2 regions of the Paenibacillus sp. FSL R7-269 genome follow, and region 2 is predicted to be linked to the other one. Evidence: predicted binding sites of a transcription regulator. Region 2 holds the regulator's gene; the other holds the start of a gene.
The links. The regulator LexA, encoded in region 2, represses DNA repair genes until DNA is damaged. The targets are predictions, from matches to a motif close to CGAACATATGTTCG.
Positions count from the first base shown of each region.

Region 1 (6,916 bases), on a different contig from region 2:
CGGAGAGCCGGATCTCGTCATCGCTTCTTCGGGTACAGAACCAACTATGGAAGCCTTGGCTGCCATCTCGATCCTGCATGAGAAGCTGCCTGAGCTGAAGATCCGTTACATTAACGTAGTCGATCTGCTGAAGCTGAGAAGTCAGAAGCTTGATCCGCGCGGCTTGTCTGACGAGGAGTTTGATCAATTTTTCACAAAAGATAAACCGGTCATCTTCGCCTTCCACGGCTATGAAGGCCTGATCAAAGACCTGTTCTTCGACCGCCACAACCATAACCTGCATGTGCATGGCTACCGCGAGAATGGCGACATCACTACACCGTTCGATATGCGTGTCCTCAACCAGATGGACCGCTTCGACCTCACGAAGGAAGCTGTGCTGAGCCTGCCGGAAGCAAGCAAATACCAGTCCATCGCTGACGAGATGGATGCCATCGTGCAGAAGCATCATGCATACATCCGCGAAGAAGGCATTGACCTTCCAGAGGTTGAGAACTGGGTATGGAAGGCTTTGAACTAAGGTTAGGACGATAGAGTTATTTCATTAATAATATAGAAGGCTTGAATCAAGGAGCGCTCCGGTTAGTCATGTTGATGGCTGCGGGGCGCTTTTTGTATCCGATGATTGAAGTTGGATGTCCGGGATCGATGAGGTCTTCGGCGCTTCCGGCTGCAATGCTCTCTTCCGCTGCCCCGCAGAAAGTACAGGCACACCGCCCCTCCCATTCATCTCCACCATGTGCTTCCAGTAGCGCTTCGGCATCAGTGAGGAACGCAGCCGGTCGTTGTAGCGCTCCTTGATGCCGATGGCATTGTAGAAGCCAGTCCATAAGCGGCGGTACGCTTCCTCCGTCTCATCGGGCTCGGGCGGGGTCCAGCCGTTTAACGGCACGATGGCCTCCCGTCCGGGCTCATGAATCAGCGCAGCTCCGTGCGTCTGATCGTAGATCATGAAGCTCTCCCCCTGGAACCGGTCGCAGAAATGCTCCTGGATCACAGGCAGCACATAGCCCTGCGGTTCAATGACTGCGGCCATGACCGGTCCGTATACGGAGAAGCGGACGAAGCCTGTATACAGATGCGCTTCATGCCGGAGCTGCTGTACGGCCTTCATTAGTGTGTTCACCGTGTCGTCGGCCAGCATATTCATCACCTTGCGGCCATGCTGGAAGCCGAGATACAGGAAGTTCAACAGCAGCATTTCCTTCTCGGGAGCGCAGCTCCAGAAGCCCAGACGCACCAGTTCTTCGGCCTCCCGGCTGATCCGCAGCGGCAGGGATTTCAGTACCCGTGCTGCCTTGTCCTTGTCAGTCTCGATCCATTTGGCCTCCAGCAACAGCCCCTGCTCTGCATCTGCGGAATGTATCGTTAACGGAGTCTCCTTCCAGGCATAGCTCTCGAACACACAGCACAGCAGGCCCTCGAAGCTTCCATCATAGGTGTACGCCAGTGCGGACGGCTTGAACATCAGGCCTTCGCCCCCTTCTTGAGCAGGTTCCAACTATCTGCTGCCGGAAGTGCTGACAGGTTGAAGTCGTCGAACAGCGTGAGTTGCTCCACCTGCGGCTGCTGGAGAGCGAGCTGCTCCCCGGACATGAGTGAGCGAAGCAGGGTGTGCTCGCTTACCTTCAGTCCCTCCAGCGGTTTGTCCTTACAGGTGATGAAGAACTGAGCACGCTTGAGGACCACTCCCAGCTTCTTCAGCGCATGGAAATCGAGCGCTCCGGCCCGTCTGGCCTTCACGATCCGCTGTGCGCTTCTTACGCCGATGCCGGGTACACGCAGCAGCATTTCGTAAGGGGCGCGGTTGATCTCAACGGGGAACTGCTCCCGGTGGTTAACGGCCCAACTGCATTTGGGGTCCAGCAGCGGATTGAAGTTCGGCACGGCCTCATCCAATAATTCATTCGCCTTGAAGCCGTAGAAACGCAGGAGCCAATCGGCTTGATAGAGCCGGTGTTCCCGCAGCAGCGGTGGCTTGGTGTCGAGAGCGGGCAGGAGGGAATCCTCCACAACCGGGGTGTAGGCGGAGAAGAAGACGCGCTTGAGCGAGTATTTGCGGTATAATCCCTCCGTCAGATTAAGAATCTGGTAATCCGTATCTGGCGTTGCCCCCACGATCATCTGGGTGCTCTGTCCGGCCGGAGCGAAGCGGGGCGCGTGATTATACCGGACGATATCGGAGCGGTTCTCCTTGATCCGGCTGCTAATCAGCCCCATCGGCTTCAGGATGGATACCTTGCTCTTATCGGGGGCGAGCCGTCCGAGACTCTCCTGCGAGGGCAGTTCGATGTTGACGCTCATGCGGTCGGCGAGCAGCCCAAGTCTGGACAGCAGGGCTTCGTCTGCTCCAGGGATGGCTTTTACATGAATATAACCGTTGAAATGATAGACATTGCGCAGCAGCTCAAGTGCGCCGATTAACTGCTCGGTGGTGTAGTCGGGACTGCGCATAATGCCTGAGCTGAGAAATAATCCTTCTATATAATTACGGCGGTAGAATTGCATGGTGATATCTGCGATCTCTTCGGGGGTGAAGGCCGCCCGGCGAATGGGGTTGGACTTGCGGTTGATGCAATAGGCACAATCATATACACAGCCGTTGGTCATAAGCACCTTCAGCAGCGAAATACAGCGGCCGTCCGCCGCGAAGCTGTGGCAGATGCCCATCGCAGGGGTGTTGCCGAGCGTCCCGGCCTGGCCCTTACGGTCGGAACCGCTTGAAGTGCACGCCACATCGTATTTGGCTGAAGCGGTCAGAATCTCTAGTTTCTCCATTACATCCACGGTCTCAATCCCCCTCATATGTGAGCATTATATATCGAACGTACGTTCTTGTCAAAGCGTAATCCACCTCCCCGGCCGCCTGCAAAATGTATGCGCATTCCTTCTTGTGCTATAATAGAAATTGATGGTTCATGGAATGAGGAATCATGCGATTATTGAAAATCGGGTTAGGAGTGTTGCTAAAGTGAGAGGATATAACATATGGCGGCCTATCATGCTGATAGCCGTCGCGCTGCTGACAAGACAGCTAGTGACAAGTGTGTGCCTGATGTTCGGCATGTCGCAGGAATCGGCAGGCAGTGTAGCCATGCTGGGCATGATCGTTGCTGCTCTTATTATGTACAACCGCATGATGAAGGGCCGCCGCCGCAGATAAAATAAACAGAAGATCCGGACGTATTTATTCAGGCGCAGCGGATTGCATAGGAACAGGCTTGAAAGACGCCCGCACAGGTGTCTTTTTATTTTTAGAGCGGTGCTTGAATAATATGGCTGGAGCTTATATTCTTAGAAGGATATGCTATATGCAAGACCATACAGATTCAAGGTAACGTACATTCCCTTCGGGAGGGCGTTATTTATAGAATCAACCCACAGCATGGGAAATGAACATACAGGAGGAAACCAATTGAGTACACAGAACATTGGAGTGCCGTTAGAGGGTTTTGCAGAATTTAGCCGGACGGTAGCCGCAGAAGGCGCGGTACTGCTTAAGAATGAGGGACAGGTGCTTCCGCTGGGTAACGGTGAGAGCGTTGCTGTTTTTGGCAGAATACAGGTGAATTATTACCGCAGCGGTACTGGATCGGGCGGTAGCGTTCACGTTGCATATACGACGAACCTGCTGGATGGACTGCGCAGCAAGAAGAACATTAGCGTGAATGAAGAACTGGCTGCAGCCTATGAGGCCTGGATCGGGCTTAACCCGTTCGATGACGGCGGCAAGGTATGGGCTGCGGAGCCGTGGAACCAGAAGGAAATGCCGCTTACGGACGAGCTGGTGAAGCAGGCACGAAGCCAGTCAGCCAAAGCGGTTGTGGTTATAGGACGTACGGCGGGCGAGGATCAGGATAATGCCGATACCGCAGGCAGCTACCGGCTGACGGAAGATGAGAAGGCGATGCTTGTCTCGGTTACGGCTCATTTTGAACAGACGATTGTGGTGCTCAATGTGTCCAATATCATGGATATGAGCTGGGTGAATGACGCCGCTTATGTGAATCCTATCTCTGCTGTGATCTATTCCTGGCATGGCGGCATGGAAGGCGGCCACGCGATTGCCGATGTTCTGGCCGGAGAGGTTACGCCAAGCGGCAAGCTGACGGACACCATCGCGTATTCCATTGAGGATTACCCGTCGACCCGCAACTACGGCAATGAGTTCAAGAACCTGTACGAGGAAGATATCTATGTAGGCTACCGCTATTTCGAGACCTTCTGCCCCGATAAGGTTCAGTATGAATTCGGCTACGGGATCTCGTACACGACCTTCAAGCTGGAGCCGGAGGAAGCGAAGCTGGTGAACCAGGCGGGCGAGCCGCAGATTGAAATTGGTGTAACTGTAACGAATACGGGAGCGGTGTATACCGGTAAAGAAGTAGTGCAGGTGTATTACGAAGCGCCGCAGGGACAGCTGGGTCAACCGGCCAAAGCGCTGGCAGCTTTCGCTAAGACCAAGCTGCTCGAGCCTGGTGAGTCTCAGCGCCTTACTGTGAGCTTCCCGCTCCATTCCATGGCTTCCTATGATGACGCTGGTGTGACCGGGCATGCTTCCGCTTATGTGCTCGAAGCCGGTACCTACCGCTTCTATGCAGGCACCAGTGTCAAAGCGGTGTCAGCAGTGCTTCTGGACGGACAAGAAGGTTATGTGCTGGAAGAGCTTAAGGTTGTGGAACAGCTGGAAGAAGCAATGGCACCTACTGAGAGTTTCATGCGGATGAAGCCGGGTGCCCGTAAGGCAGACGGTTCGTATGAGCTTGTCTCGTCTGAGGTACCTACACGCAAGGTGGATCTGGCGGAGCGGATTGAACGCAATCTGCCGCAGACGCTTGCGCAGACCGGTAATCAGGGATATACCCTGAGAGATGTCCATGACGGAAAAGTCAGCATGAGCACCTTCATTGCCCAGCTAAGCGACCAAGACCTGGCGGCGATTGTCCGGGGCGAAGGAATGAGCAGCCCGCTGGTAACTCCGGGTACGGCTTCGGCGTTCGGGGGCGTCAGCGACAGTCTGTTCAGCTACGGCATTCCGGTTGCAGCTACAGCGGACGGCCCATCCGGTATCCGTATGGACAGTGGAGCGAAGGCTACACAGGTATCGATTGGCACCCTGCTCGCCGCTACATGGAACGCAGAACTGGTGGAAGCATTGTATGTCATGGAAGGCCAGGAATTATTGCGCAACCAGGTGGATGCGCTGCTGGGACCAGGGCTGAATATCCGGCGCAGCCCGCTGAACGGGCGCAACTTCGAATATTTCTCCGAAGACCCGCTGATTTCGGGGATCTTCGCTGCCGCATGCACACGCGGAATTATGAAGGGCGGCTCTAATGCGACGCTGAAGCATTTTGCCTGCAACAACCAGGAGAAGCACCGCAGTAAGGTCGATGCTGTCGTATCGGAACGCGCGCTTCGTGAGATCTACCTGAAGGGCTTCGAAATCGCAGTCAAGCAGGGTGGGGCCAATTCGATCATGACCTCCTACAACCCTGTGAACGGGCATTGGGCGGCTTCAAACTATGACCTCAACACCACGCTGCTTCGCGGCGAATGGGGCTTCCAGGGGATCGTCATGACCGACTGGTGGGCGATTATGAATGATGTGGTGAACGGAGGGCCGGCAGACCGTAAGAATATGAACTGGATGGTCCGTGCGCAGAACGATGTGTACATGGTTGTCAGCAACTATGGGGCAGAAGTGAACGCTTATGACGACAACACGATCGCATCTCTGGAGAACGGTACCCTTACCCGCGGGGAGCTTCAGCGCTGCGCAATCAACATCTGTGAGTTCATCATGAAGGCGCCGGTGTTCTCCAGAAAGCATGAGATTATTGAAGCGGTCGATACGTTCAAGGCTGATCTGGCTATCGCGGCTGAGCATGTACAGGTTCTGAGCGAGAACGCACAGGTAACGCCTGCGGTGTCCGGGCCGACCTACATTCAGGCTGACGAGGCGGGCCAGTACCGCATTATTGTCAGCATCATGTCTCCTGAGCCTGAGCTTGCGCAGAGCGCCTGCAACCTGACTCTGAATGGACAAGCGGTAACCACCATTCAGACGAACGGAACGGAAGGCCGGTGGATCAGACAGAAGCTGGTCAAGGTTGAACTGGAAGCCGGACGGTATGAGCTGAAGCTCGACTTCGTCAAGCCCGGTCTGCAGATTGAATGGATTGAATTCAAGCAGGTATAGCATCAGCACCATAGGATCAGCAACCATTGATAGCACCAGCATCAAGACACCCTCCGGGGTGTCTTTTGTGCATATATAAGAATTCGCATGATCCGCCTGATTCCGCATACCCGCAGGGCCGCCGAATAAAATAGAGATAAAACGGCTACTATGAAGGGATGGCAGGAACGATATGCAAATACATGTAGTGCAGCCGGGCCAGACGCTGTATGGCATTGCGCAGGCCTACGGAATCAGCACAGATACGATAACTGAGGCGAATCAGCTCTCTGCGCCGGGAAGACTGGTGGCGGGGCAGGCGCTGGTAATCCCGATTGCCGGGCAATATTATTGGGTGCAGCCGGGCGACAGCTACTACAGCATCGCCAAGCGGTTCGACCTGAAGGCAAGCGAGGTGGCTGAGGTGAACGGGCTGACGCTGAATCAGCCGCTGCAGGTCGGGCTCCGGCTGTACCTTCCCCCTGGACCGAGGCGGGAAGCGGAAGTGAACGCATATGTGGAGCCGCGGGGGGAGAGTGTCTCCCAGCCGCTGCAGAATGCTGCACGTGAGGCTGCTCCTGAGCTGACGTATCTCGCACCGTTCAGCTTCCGGATCAAGCGGGACGGAACACTGGTACCGCCGCCTCTGGACGGCCTCGCCTCCATTGCCGCAGAGCATCAGGTGACGCTGATGATGGTGGTGACGAATCTGGAGGATGCCCAGTTCAGCTCGGA
Region 1 covers NZ_ASPS01000009.1:58,924-65,839, reverse strand. The annotation lists gene C162_RS03520 (phosphoketolase family protein) at 1-520, shown strand, start outside; gene C162_RS03515 (TIGR03915 family putative DNA repair protein) at 587-1,468, opposite strand; gene C162_RS03510 (putative DNA modification/repair radical SAM protein) at 1,468-2,778, opposite strand; gene C162_RS03505 (hypothetical protein) at 3,002-3,163, shown strand; gene C162_RS03500 (glycoside hydrolase family 3 C-terminal domain-containing protein) at 3,416-6,202, shown strand; gene C162_RS03495 (glycoside hydrolase family 18 protein) at 6,375-6,916, shown strand, end outside.
Region 1: the regulator LexA is predicted to act here: its motif matches at 2,823-2,836, upstream of C162_RS03510 (putative DNA modification/repair radical SAM protein).

Region 2 (6,916 bases):
ATTTATCTGCGGCATTACGTGCAAGTCTGGCGGCCGCAAGGTTAATCTCCCGGGCACGGTCCTGAATATCATATTCAGCAAGCACCACTGAGGTGGCACCGAAGGTATTTGTCTCGATCAGATCCGCACCGGCCTCCAGGTATTTCTCATGAATGTCCTGAATAACCTCCGGACGGGTCAGCACCAGCATTTCATTACAGCCATCCAGGTCATCCCCGCCGAAATCCTCGCCGGTAAGCGGCACCTGTTGAATCATGGTACCCATAGCTCCATCCAGTATCAATATGCGCTGCTGCAAGCTCTCAGCAAGTGTGTATTTGGCCACTTTCCATCCCCCCAGTGAAACATTAGAGTAATTTTAGCAGAATAAAGGGATTTCGGAAAGCCTTCCTTTCCACCCTGCATTATTTGTATTTCCATTGATTTCATTTCTATTACGGCGCTACCATAAGTTTCTTGCTTGGCATGGAATGCTGCGTCCGGGCAGTCACATGTGAAGTGACACTGAATTCGCCCGCCTCTTCAAAGGTATGTTCCGCGACATAAGCCCCTTCTCCGTCACTTTCACCCTTGATTTCAACCTTCTTGGTCTTATCCGCGGCCTCATTGACCTCAAACATAACTTCTCTAGCATCATCTACCGGTTCACCGTCCTGTGTCACGACAGCCTTGAAGCTAACTGCCGTACCTGCGGTTACTTCCTCCGGGTTCCAGCTCAGCTCCACCTTAATCGGTGACATGGAGGAGTTGGCCGCAGCATGCATCTGCATCTGCATCTCGTCTTCCTTATTCCCCGAGCATCCTGCTAGCGTCATCCCCATCACAATGCACATCAGTCCCCTGCGTATCCTTGGCTTCATCATCTGAAGTCCTCCCGGTTCATAGGTAGATTCTTCTTCATCCATGAAACATATCATTTTTATATTACAATGAAAGTCAGATCGCTACTCTCCTTATTATACACATTTTATTCAATTTGCCTTAAAGAAGCTGCATGATTCACTCGTGAATATGAGAATAGTCATATCTTTGATTCAAGTGTTTGTATTGGGATTGCCGTGACTCCAAAGAATGTTTGGCCCTCCGGCCGCTGTTGTTCCCAGATTTCTTGAATTAAACCGCTGCTAGCAGTTGAAATCGGGTAACAGCTGATGCTTACGACGCGAGCTTTCCTTCGGAAAGCTTTCAGGCGGACGCTAACGCTCCTTCAGTTCCAAATTTCTCCTCCGCCACTTTTCCCTATACAGTATAATTTCAAGTTCAAACAATATAGCAGATATAAAAAAGCCAATATCCACATAAATAGGATACTGGCTTCATGGAATTCAATTTACAGGGAGACTACCAGCGGCAGAAGCTCTGAGAGATGGCTGATCTGATAATCCGGCGTAATCTCCGGGTCCGAAGCTTTCCTATTTCGGTTGATCCAGACTGTGGTCAGTCCGGCGGATAAGCCGCCTAGAATATCTGTCGTAAGCTTATCACCCACCATTATACCTTGCTCTGGAGCAATATCCAGCAGTCCGAGCGCATGCTCGAAGATTCCCTTGTCCGGCTTGCCTTTGCCGAAGCTTCCCGAAATCACAATATGGTCAAAATACGGGGTAAGCTCCGGTACACCATCCAGCTTCTCCTGCTGAAGTGCCGGGCAGCCGTTCGTCAGCAGCAGCAGCTTCACCTTGCCGCGCAGCTCGTCCAGCACCTGAAGCGTCTCTTCATAGATATAGGGACGGCTGCGGCGCTCAGCGGCGAACTTATCGGCCAGTTGTGCAGCCAGCGCTTCATCCTCTACTCCGAGTGAGGCGAGGCCGCGGCGCCAGGATTCCTTACGGTAGACGGGGGCAAGCTGCTCCAGTTGACGGAACTCCGGCTGTTCACCGGCAGTGAAGTTCGCCCATAGCGCTTCAAACGGGTTAATACCGATCAGCTTGGTGAACGGATATGTCTCATAGGATTCATAGAGGGCACGGGCTTCTCTGCGTACAGCAGCTTCCAGCTCCTGTGGATCAACGGAATCTCCAGCAGCCTCACAAGCATAGCGGAAGGCTTCTTCCACGCTGCGGTCATCCCACAGCAGGGTATCGTCAAGGTCAAATAGTACGGCGGTAATCGGCATTTCTTCTCCCACTCCCTATATGCTGGTCTGTCTTCCTATTCGTGCACTAGTTCAATATTGTTGTTCTTCGCGAACTGTTCCAGACGTTCCCCCATCGCAGCGGTGTCATAACGGTTAATCAGCTTGGAGAAAATCCACTGCTTGCGCTTACCCTTATACTTAATGGTTACTACACTGCGTGATAAAGTGATCTTCTCAATATCCGCCGCAGCGAGGAAGCGTTCGCGGTTGTATTTAATAGTAGAGATACGCGCACGCTCAACCTTAAGGAACGGACGGCGGAAGAACAGCAGCGCAGCAAGCAGGAAGTACAGCACCACACCCAGCCAGTTGGCCAGAATCCCGCTTCCTTTGGCCTCGTCAATTGAGCCTACCACCCAGAACATGATGCCAAGCAGCATCAGTACAACGGGGAATACAATATTCCGGCCTTTGAAAATATCAATGCTTTTCGCGGCAGTCTTAGTGCTGGAAGTGTAAATGGAATCCTTCCCCTGCTTCTTTCTTTGCTGGTTAATTTGCTTGGTATTGCGTTGAACCATTCTTTCCCAAGAACGGGCCATGTAAGTTCCCCCTAGTCATCCTGTATTATCTATGAAAAGGCAACAGGCTAATGCTTAAGTCCGTTATTGCCCTCTTCATGCTCCGGATTGTCCACAATTTCGATAGTATCAAGCTGGGCCCGAAAGTTAGTGCGGATATTCCCCAGGTAAATCTCGCGGAGCTTGGCACGTTCAGCCAGTTCCTCTTCATTCAGGCCGCCGTTCTTAGCTTTGCGTGCCAATTCATTGATGCGTGCGACCAATTCGTCAATATTCAATACGTTTCCCTCCCTCTAAATTCATTTTAACTTTGCCATGAGAAAAAGAGCTTGTCAAGGTCTACCCCCTGAAAGCTCTCCGAGTCGATCATTAGTCTGACACAATCCTTCAGTATAAAGGTAAAGTCAGAATATCTCCGGCCTTAATGACACTGTTCTCCAAATGATTCGTCTTCATTATTCCTTCTATATATACGGCTGTCCTCATGTCCTCAGGCTTGTTACTTAACGCAATGCTCCATAAGGTATCACCGCGTTCGACTACGATCCGCTTATCCGGCTTCAGTGAAGAGACCGAACCGGCAAAAACATTCCCCACCACAGTGAATCCCGAAATAACAAGCATCAGCACCAAAACCATCTTCATCAGGCTGACCTGACGGAATAGTGATGATAGCGCAGTGAGACTATGAAGAATCGCATCCTTGACCTTGGTTACATTACTATGAGCAGTTGGATTACCGGGAGCGGACACCTTGATATCCTCATTATTGTAGATGCTGTTGTATGTACTATACTTTAACATGATCATCATCCTCCAAACACATGTTCTTGCTTTCGAAAATAATATAACACGAACATGTGTTTCGATCAATAGTTTTTTCGGAACGTCTGTTCTCTTTATTTGCGTTCTCTTTTTTTCCTCATTTTAGAACTTATGTTTGTACGAACGGAAGTTCTATGTTATAATTTTCCCAAACATAGTATATGGGGTTGATACCGATGTCAAAGATTTCTAGTCGTCAGCTGGCGATCCTGGAATTTATACGTAATGAAGTCCGCAGCAAGGGTTATCCTCCGTCCGTCCGCGAGATTGGCGAGGCTGTCGGCCTGGCCTCCAGCTCTACCGTGCATGGTCACTTGGACCGGCTTGAGAAGAAGGGCCTGATCCGCCGTGACCCTACGAAGCCGCGTGCGATTGAATTGCTCGGCCAGGAAGATTCAGAGAATGTGCATCAATTCGTCCAGACCGTTACCCGCATCCCGGTAGTGGGTAAGGTTACAGCTGGTGTTCCTATTACAGCTACAGAGAATATTGAGGATTACTTCCCGTTACCTGCTCATTATGTAGGCGATAACAAGGTATTTATGCTATCTGTCCTTGGTGACAGTATGGTGGATGCCGGAATTATGAACGGGGATTATGTCATCGTACGCCAGCAGCAGACTGCCGACAATGGCGATATTGTTGTAGCGATGACCGAAGAAGATGAAGCAACTGTCAAGACCTTCTACAAGGAACGGGATCATATCAGGCTGCAGCCGGAGAATCCGGCATACGAGCCTCTCCGCCTTAACCGGGTTACGATTTTGGGACGGGTCATCGGATTATTCCGCGATATCCACTAATCTACTCCCCGCTTAAGAACAGGCTGCTCCGCACCATGCGAAGCAGCCTGTTTTCTGTTCATTTCACTTCTTAAAGTGGCCAAAAAGCCGAATGCAAACATTTGTTCTCATTAAGCTTTTTGACCACTTTTTCTGAGAACCGCTGCATAGCTCCGCACATATCCTGTTACAAAGGAGTGCTGATCTGTATGCCCAATTACCGAATTATCGTCGATCTGTCACAGCGCATGCTGTACCTGCTGGATAATGACGTCGTCACCAGAGGCTTCCCTGTCGGCATCGGCAAAATGTTAACCGTCTCGCCTGTTGGCGAATACACCATCATTAACAAGCAGCCCAATCCGGGTGGCCCGTTCGGAGCCTTCTGGATGGGTCTATCCAAGCCGCATTATGGCATCCATGGAACCAATAACCCTGCTTCCATCGGCCACATGGTCTCCCATGGCTGTATCCGCATGTATAACGCAGATGTTCTCACCCTGGCTGCCCTCGTTCCCATAGGTACTCGTGTCACCATCAGGGAATAGGAACTCACAAAAACCCTTGAGACGCCAGATTGCGCCCCAAGGGTTCCAGTGATTCAAATGAATTAGAGCGGATACAGACTACAGCACACTTCTCAACAGACGGATAGCCACCGTATTCAAACGGATAGCCTCGCGGATCGATTCTCTGGCTGCCAGCAGCTCTCTTCTGGCCCGCGAACCTCTAGGCACTCTGCGCAGATTCTCATTGATTTCTTCCAGTCTCTCCAGCAGGACAGCCCGCTGTGTCAGCAGGACATTAATGGCTCTGCGAATCCGGTTACGTTCTCTTTGGCTCATCTTTACACCTCTTTTACACTTGGATAGTATAAGAGATGCCAAGAAGGACTCCAAAGCTTGTGTGATTCGGCAGTAATGTTAGAGCAGCAAGCAGCGGACAGGTAATCTGCTTACTTTTTGTTCAACCGTACCCGGAATTCAAATTCATCGCGTCTATAAGTCATTCCGGCCAGCACTATGTACTCCGGTGTCCATTTCTGTACAGGTCCGGCATAATCAGCAATCACATGCGGTTTGCCATCAACCAGCTGAACGACGTAGACCTGTACCTGTGCCAGTGCGGCAGCGAATAGATCAGCATCACTGGACAGTACTTTATAAGCCGTATTCAACTTCGTTCCTCCTTGTTCCACAACCATGATAAAAGATTCCGACAACCATCTATTTAATTATACCGGGTCATGGAACAATATGTAAACCATATTTACAGCTTGATAAAAAGGATTTTAAACAATCCAATATACTTCTTAGTAGCCCCGCCATCCCTGGTAAAAAAATTGGTATTTTTAAGGTCTGGTACGCTAAATACTGAGAACAAAATGTAGTTATCCCGCTCGGTCAAAGACTCAATTACAGGCTGAGCCACCAGCTTGCTAATTCCGTCGCCTATTTCCTGATCTAGCGTATTCTCCAGATTCTTTACAGAATATTCACTGAAGGCTTCCTTCCCCGGATTCGTAACAGCCATCACAATCAGAACAAGAATAAGGACCAGTAATGATTTACCGCCCGATCTCCTACGGACTCTGCGTGCAGGACTTGGGATATCATAACGCGAATTCATTCTTTTCCCCCTCAACTACAAAATATACAGTATCTCTTGCAACAAGAACCCCAGCGGATTCACAAACATCCGGTACACGAACAGCATCCCGCCTGCAATTCCACTGCCCCCGACATCAACGCTACTCCAATCCCATACCGGCAGAGGCGGCGCATCCAGCCCATATTGCTCCATAAGCCTCTCTTGGGTCTCCGCTGGCACAGCCGCTCCTTCCGCTCCAGCCACCTGACCCATCAACGCCAGCACCAGCAACAGCGAAAGCATAATCTTATATGTATTCTTCATCATCCACTCCCATGTCTGCCACTAGAATTCTCTTCTGGTTAAGTATATAGGAGATGGAATAGTATGTAAAATGAAGTGGATTGATCTGGAATTGTAATTCCTTTATATTATGATGTAAAGGCTTTGTTTAGTCTTCATTTTCAGTCTCTCCCCCACACTTTAATATTGGGAGAGTTTTATTTAGGAGGTAAATGTATGAATGGAAACAAAGTTATCCTCATTCTTCTGTCCATATCCATCATCGGTATACTCCTTTACTTCGGATTAGCTTATGGATTGCTATGGTATGCCTTCCGGTCCTCGGTTTCCATTGAAGAATAATCTAAGAACTACACCATCTAACCAATATTATCATGTTAAGATTACTTATAATCAAAAAGCACCTCCAAAATATATATTTCATGAGATAAACTTATAGAATCGTGATATTATTTGGAGGTGTACTAATGCTAAATGTAGATTATACAAACTATTATTGGCAAGATGATGAAATTAGATTGCGTTCAATAGAGGCTGAGGATTGGGAAAATATATATTTATCTGCATTCGATACCCCTGCCCGTCGTTTTCTGGAATGTACTATTGAATTGCCGCCCACAAGCTCGGTTGCGAAGAAATTCGTTGAAGAGAATGTTGAATTTACATCCACTAATGGCCGAATCATGTTTACTATTGAAAATATGAACGGTGACACGGTAGGTGGTATTAATTTAAACAGTATTGACGAGAGGAATGGT
Region 2 covers NZ_ASPS01000030.1:202,852-209,767, forward strand. The annotation lists gene metH (methionine synthase) at 1-265, opposite strand, end outside; gene C162_RS15875 (FixH family protein) at 435-863, opposite strand; gene C162_RS15880 (HAD family hydrolase) at 1,331-2,116, opposite strand; gene C162_RS15885 (hypothetical protein) at 2,152-2,679, opposite strand; gene C162_RS15890 (DUF896 domain-containing protein) at 2,727-2,936, opposite strand; gene C162_RS15895 (LysM peptidoglycan-binding domain-containing protein) at 3,046-3,462, opposite strand; gene lexA (transcriptional repressor LexA) at 3,660-4,286, shown strand; gene C162_RS15905 (L,D-transpeptidase) at 4,475-4,813, shown strand; gene C162_RS15910 (hypothetical protein) at 4,892-5,110, opposite strand; gene C162_RS15915 (hypothetical protein) at 5,221-5,442, opposite strand; gene C162_RS15920 (hypothetical protein) at 5,535-5,894, opposite strand; gene C162_RS15925 (hypothetical protein) at 5,910-6,182, opposite strand; gene C162_RS37335 (hypothetical protein) at 6,375-6,500, shown strand; gene C162_RS15930 (GNAT family N-acetyltransferase) at 6,626-6,916, shown strand, end outside.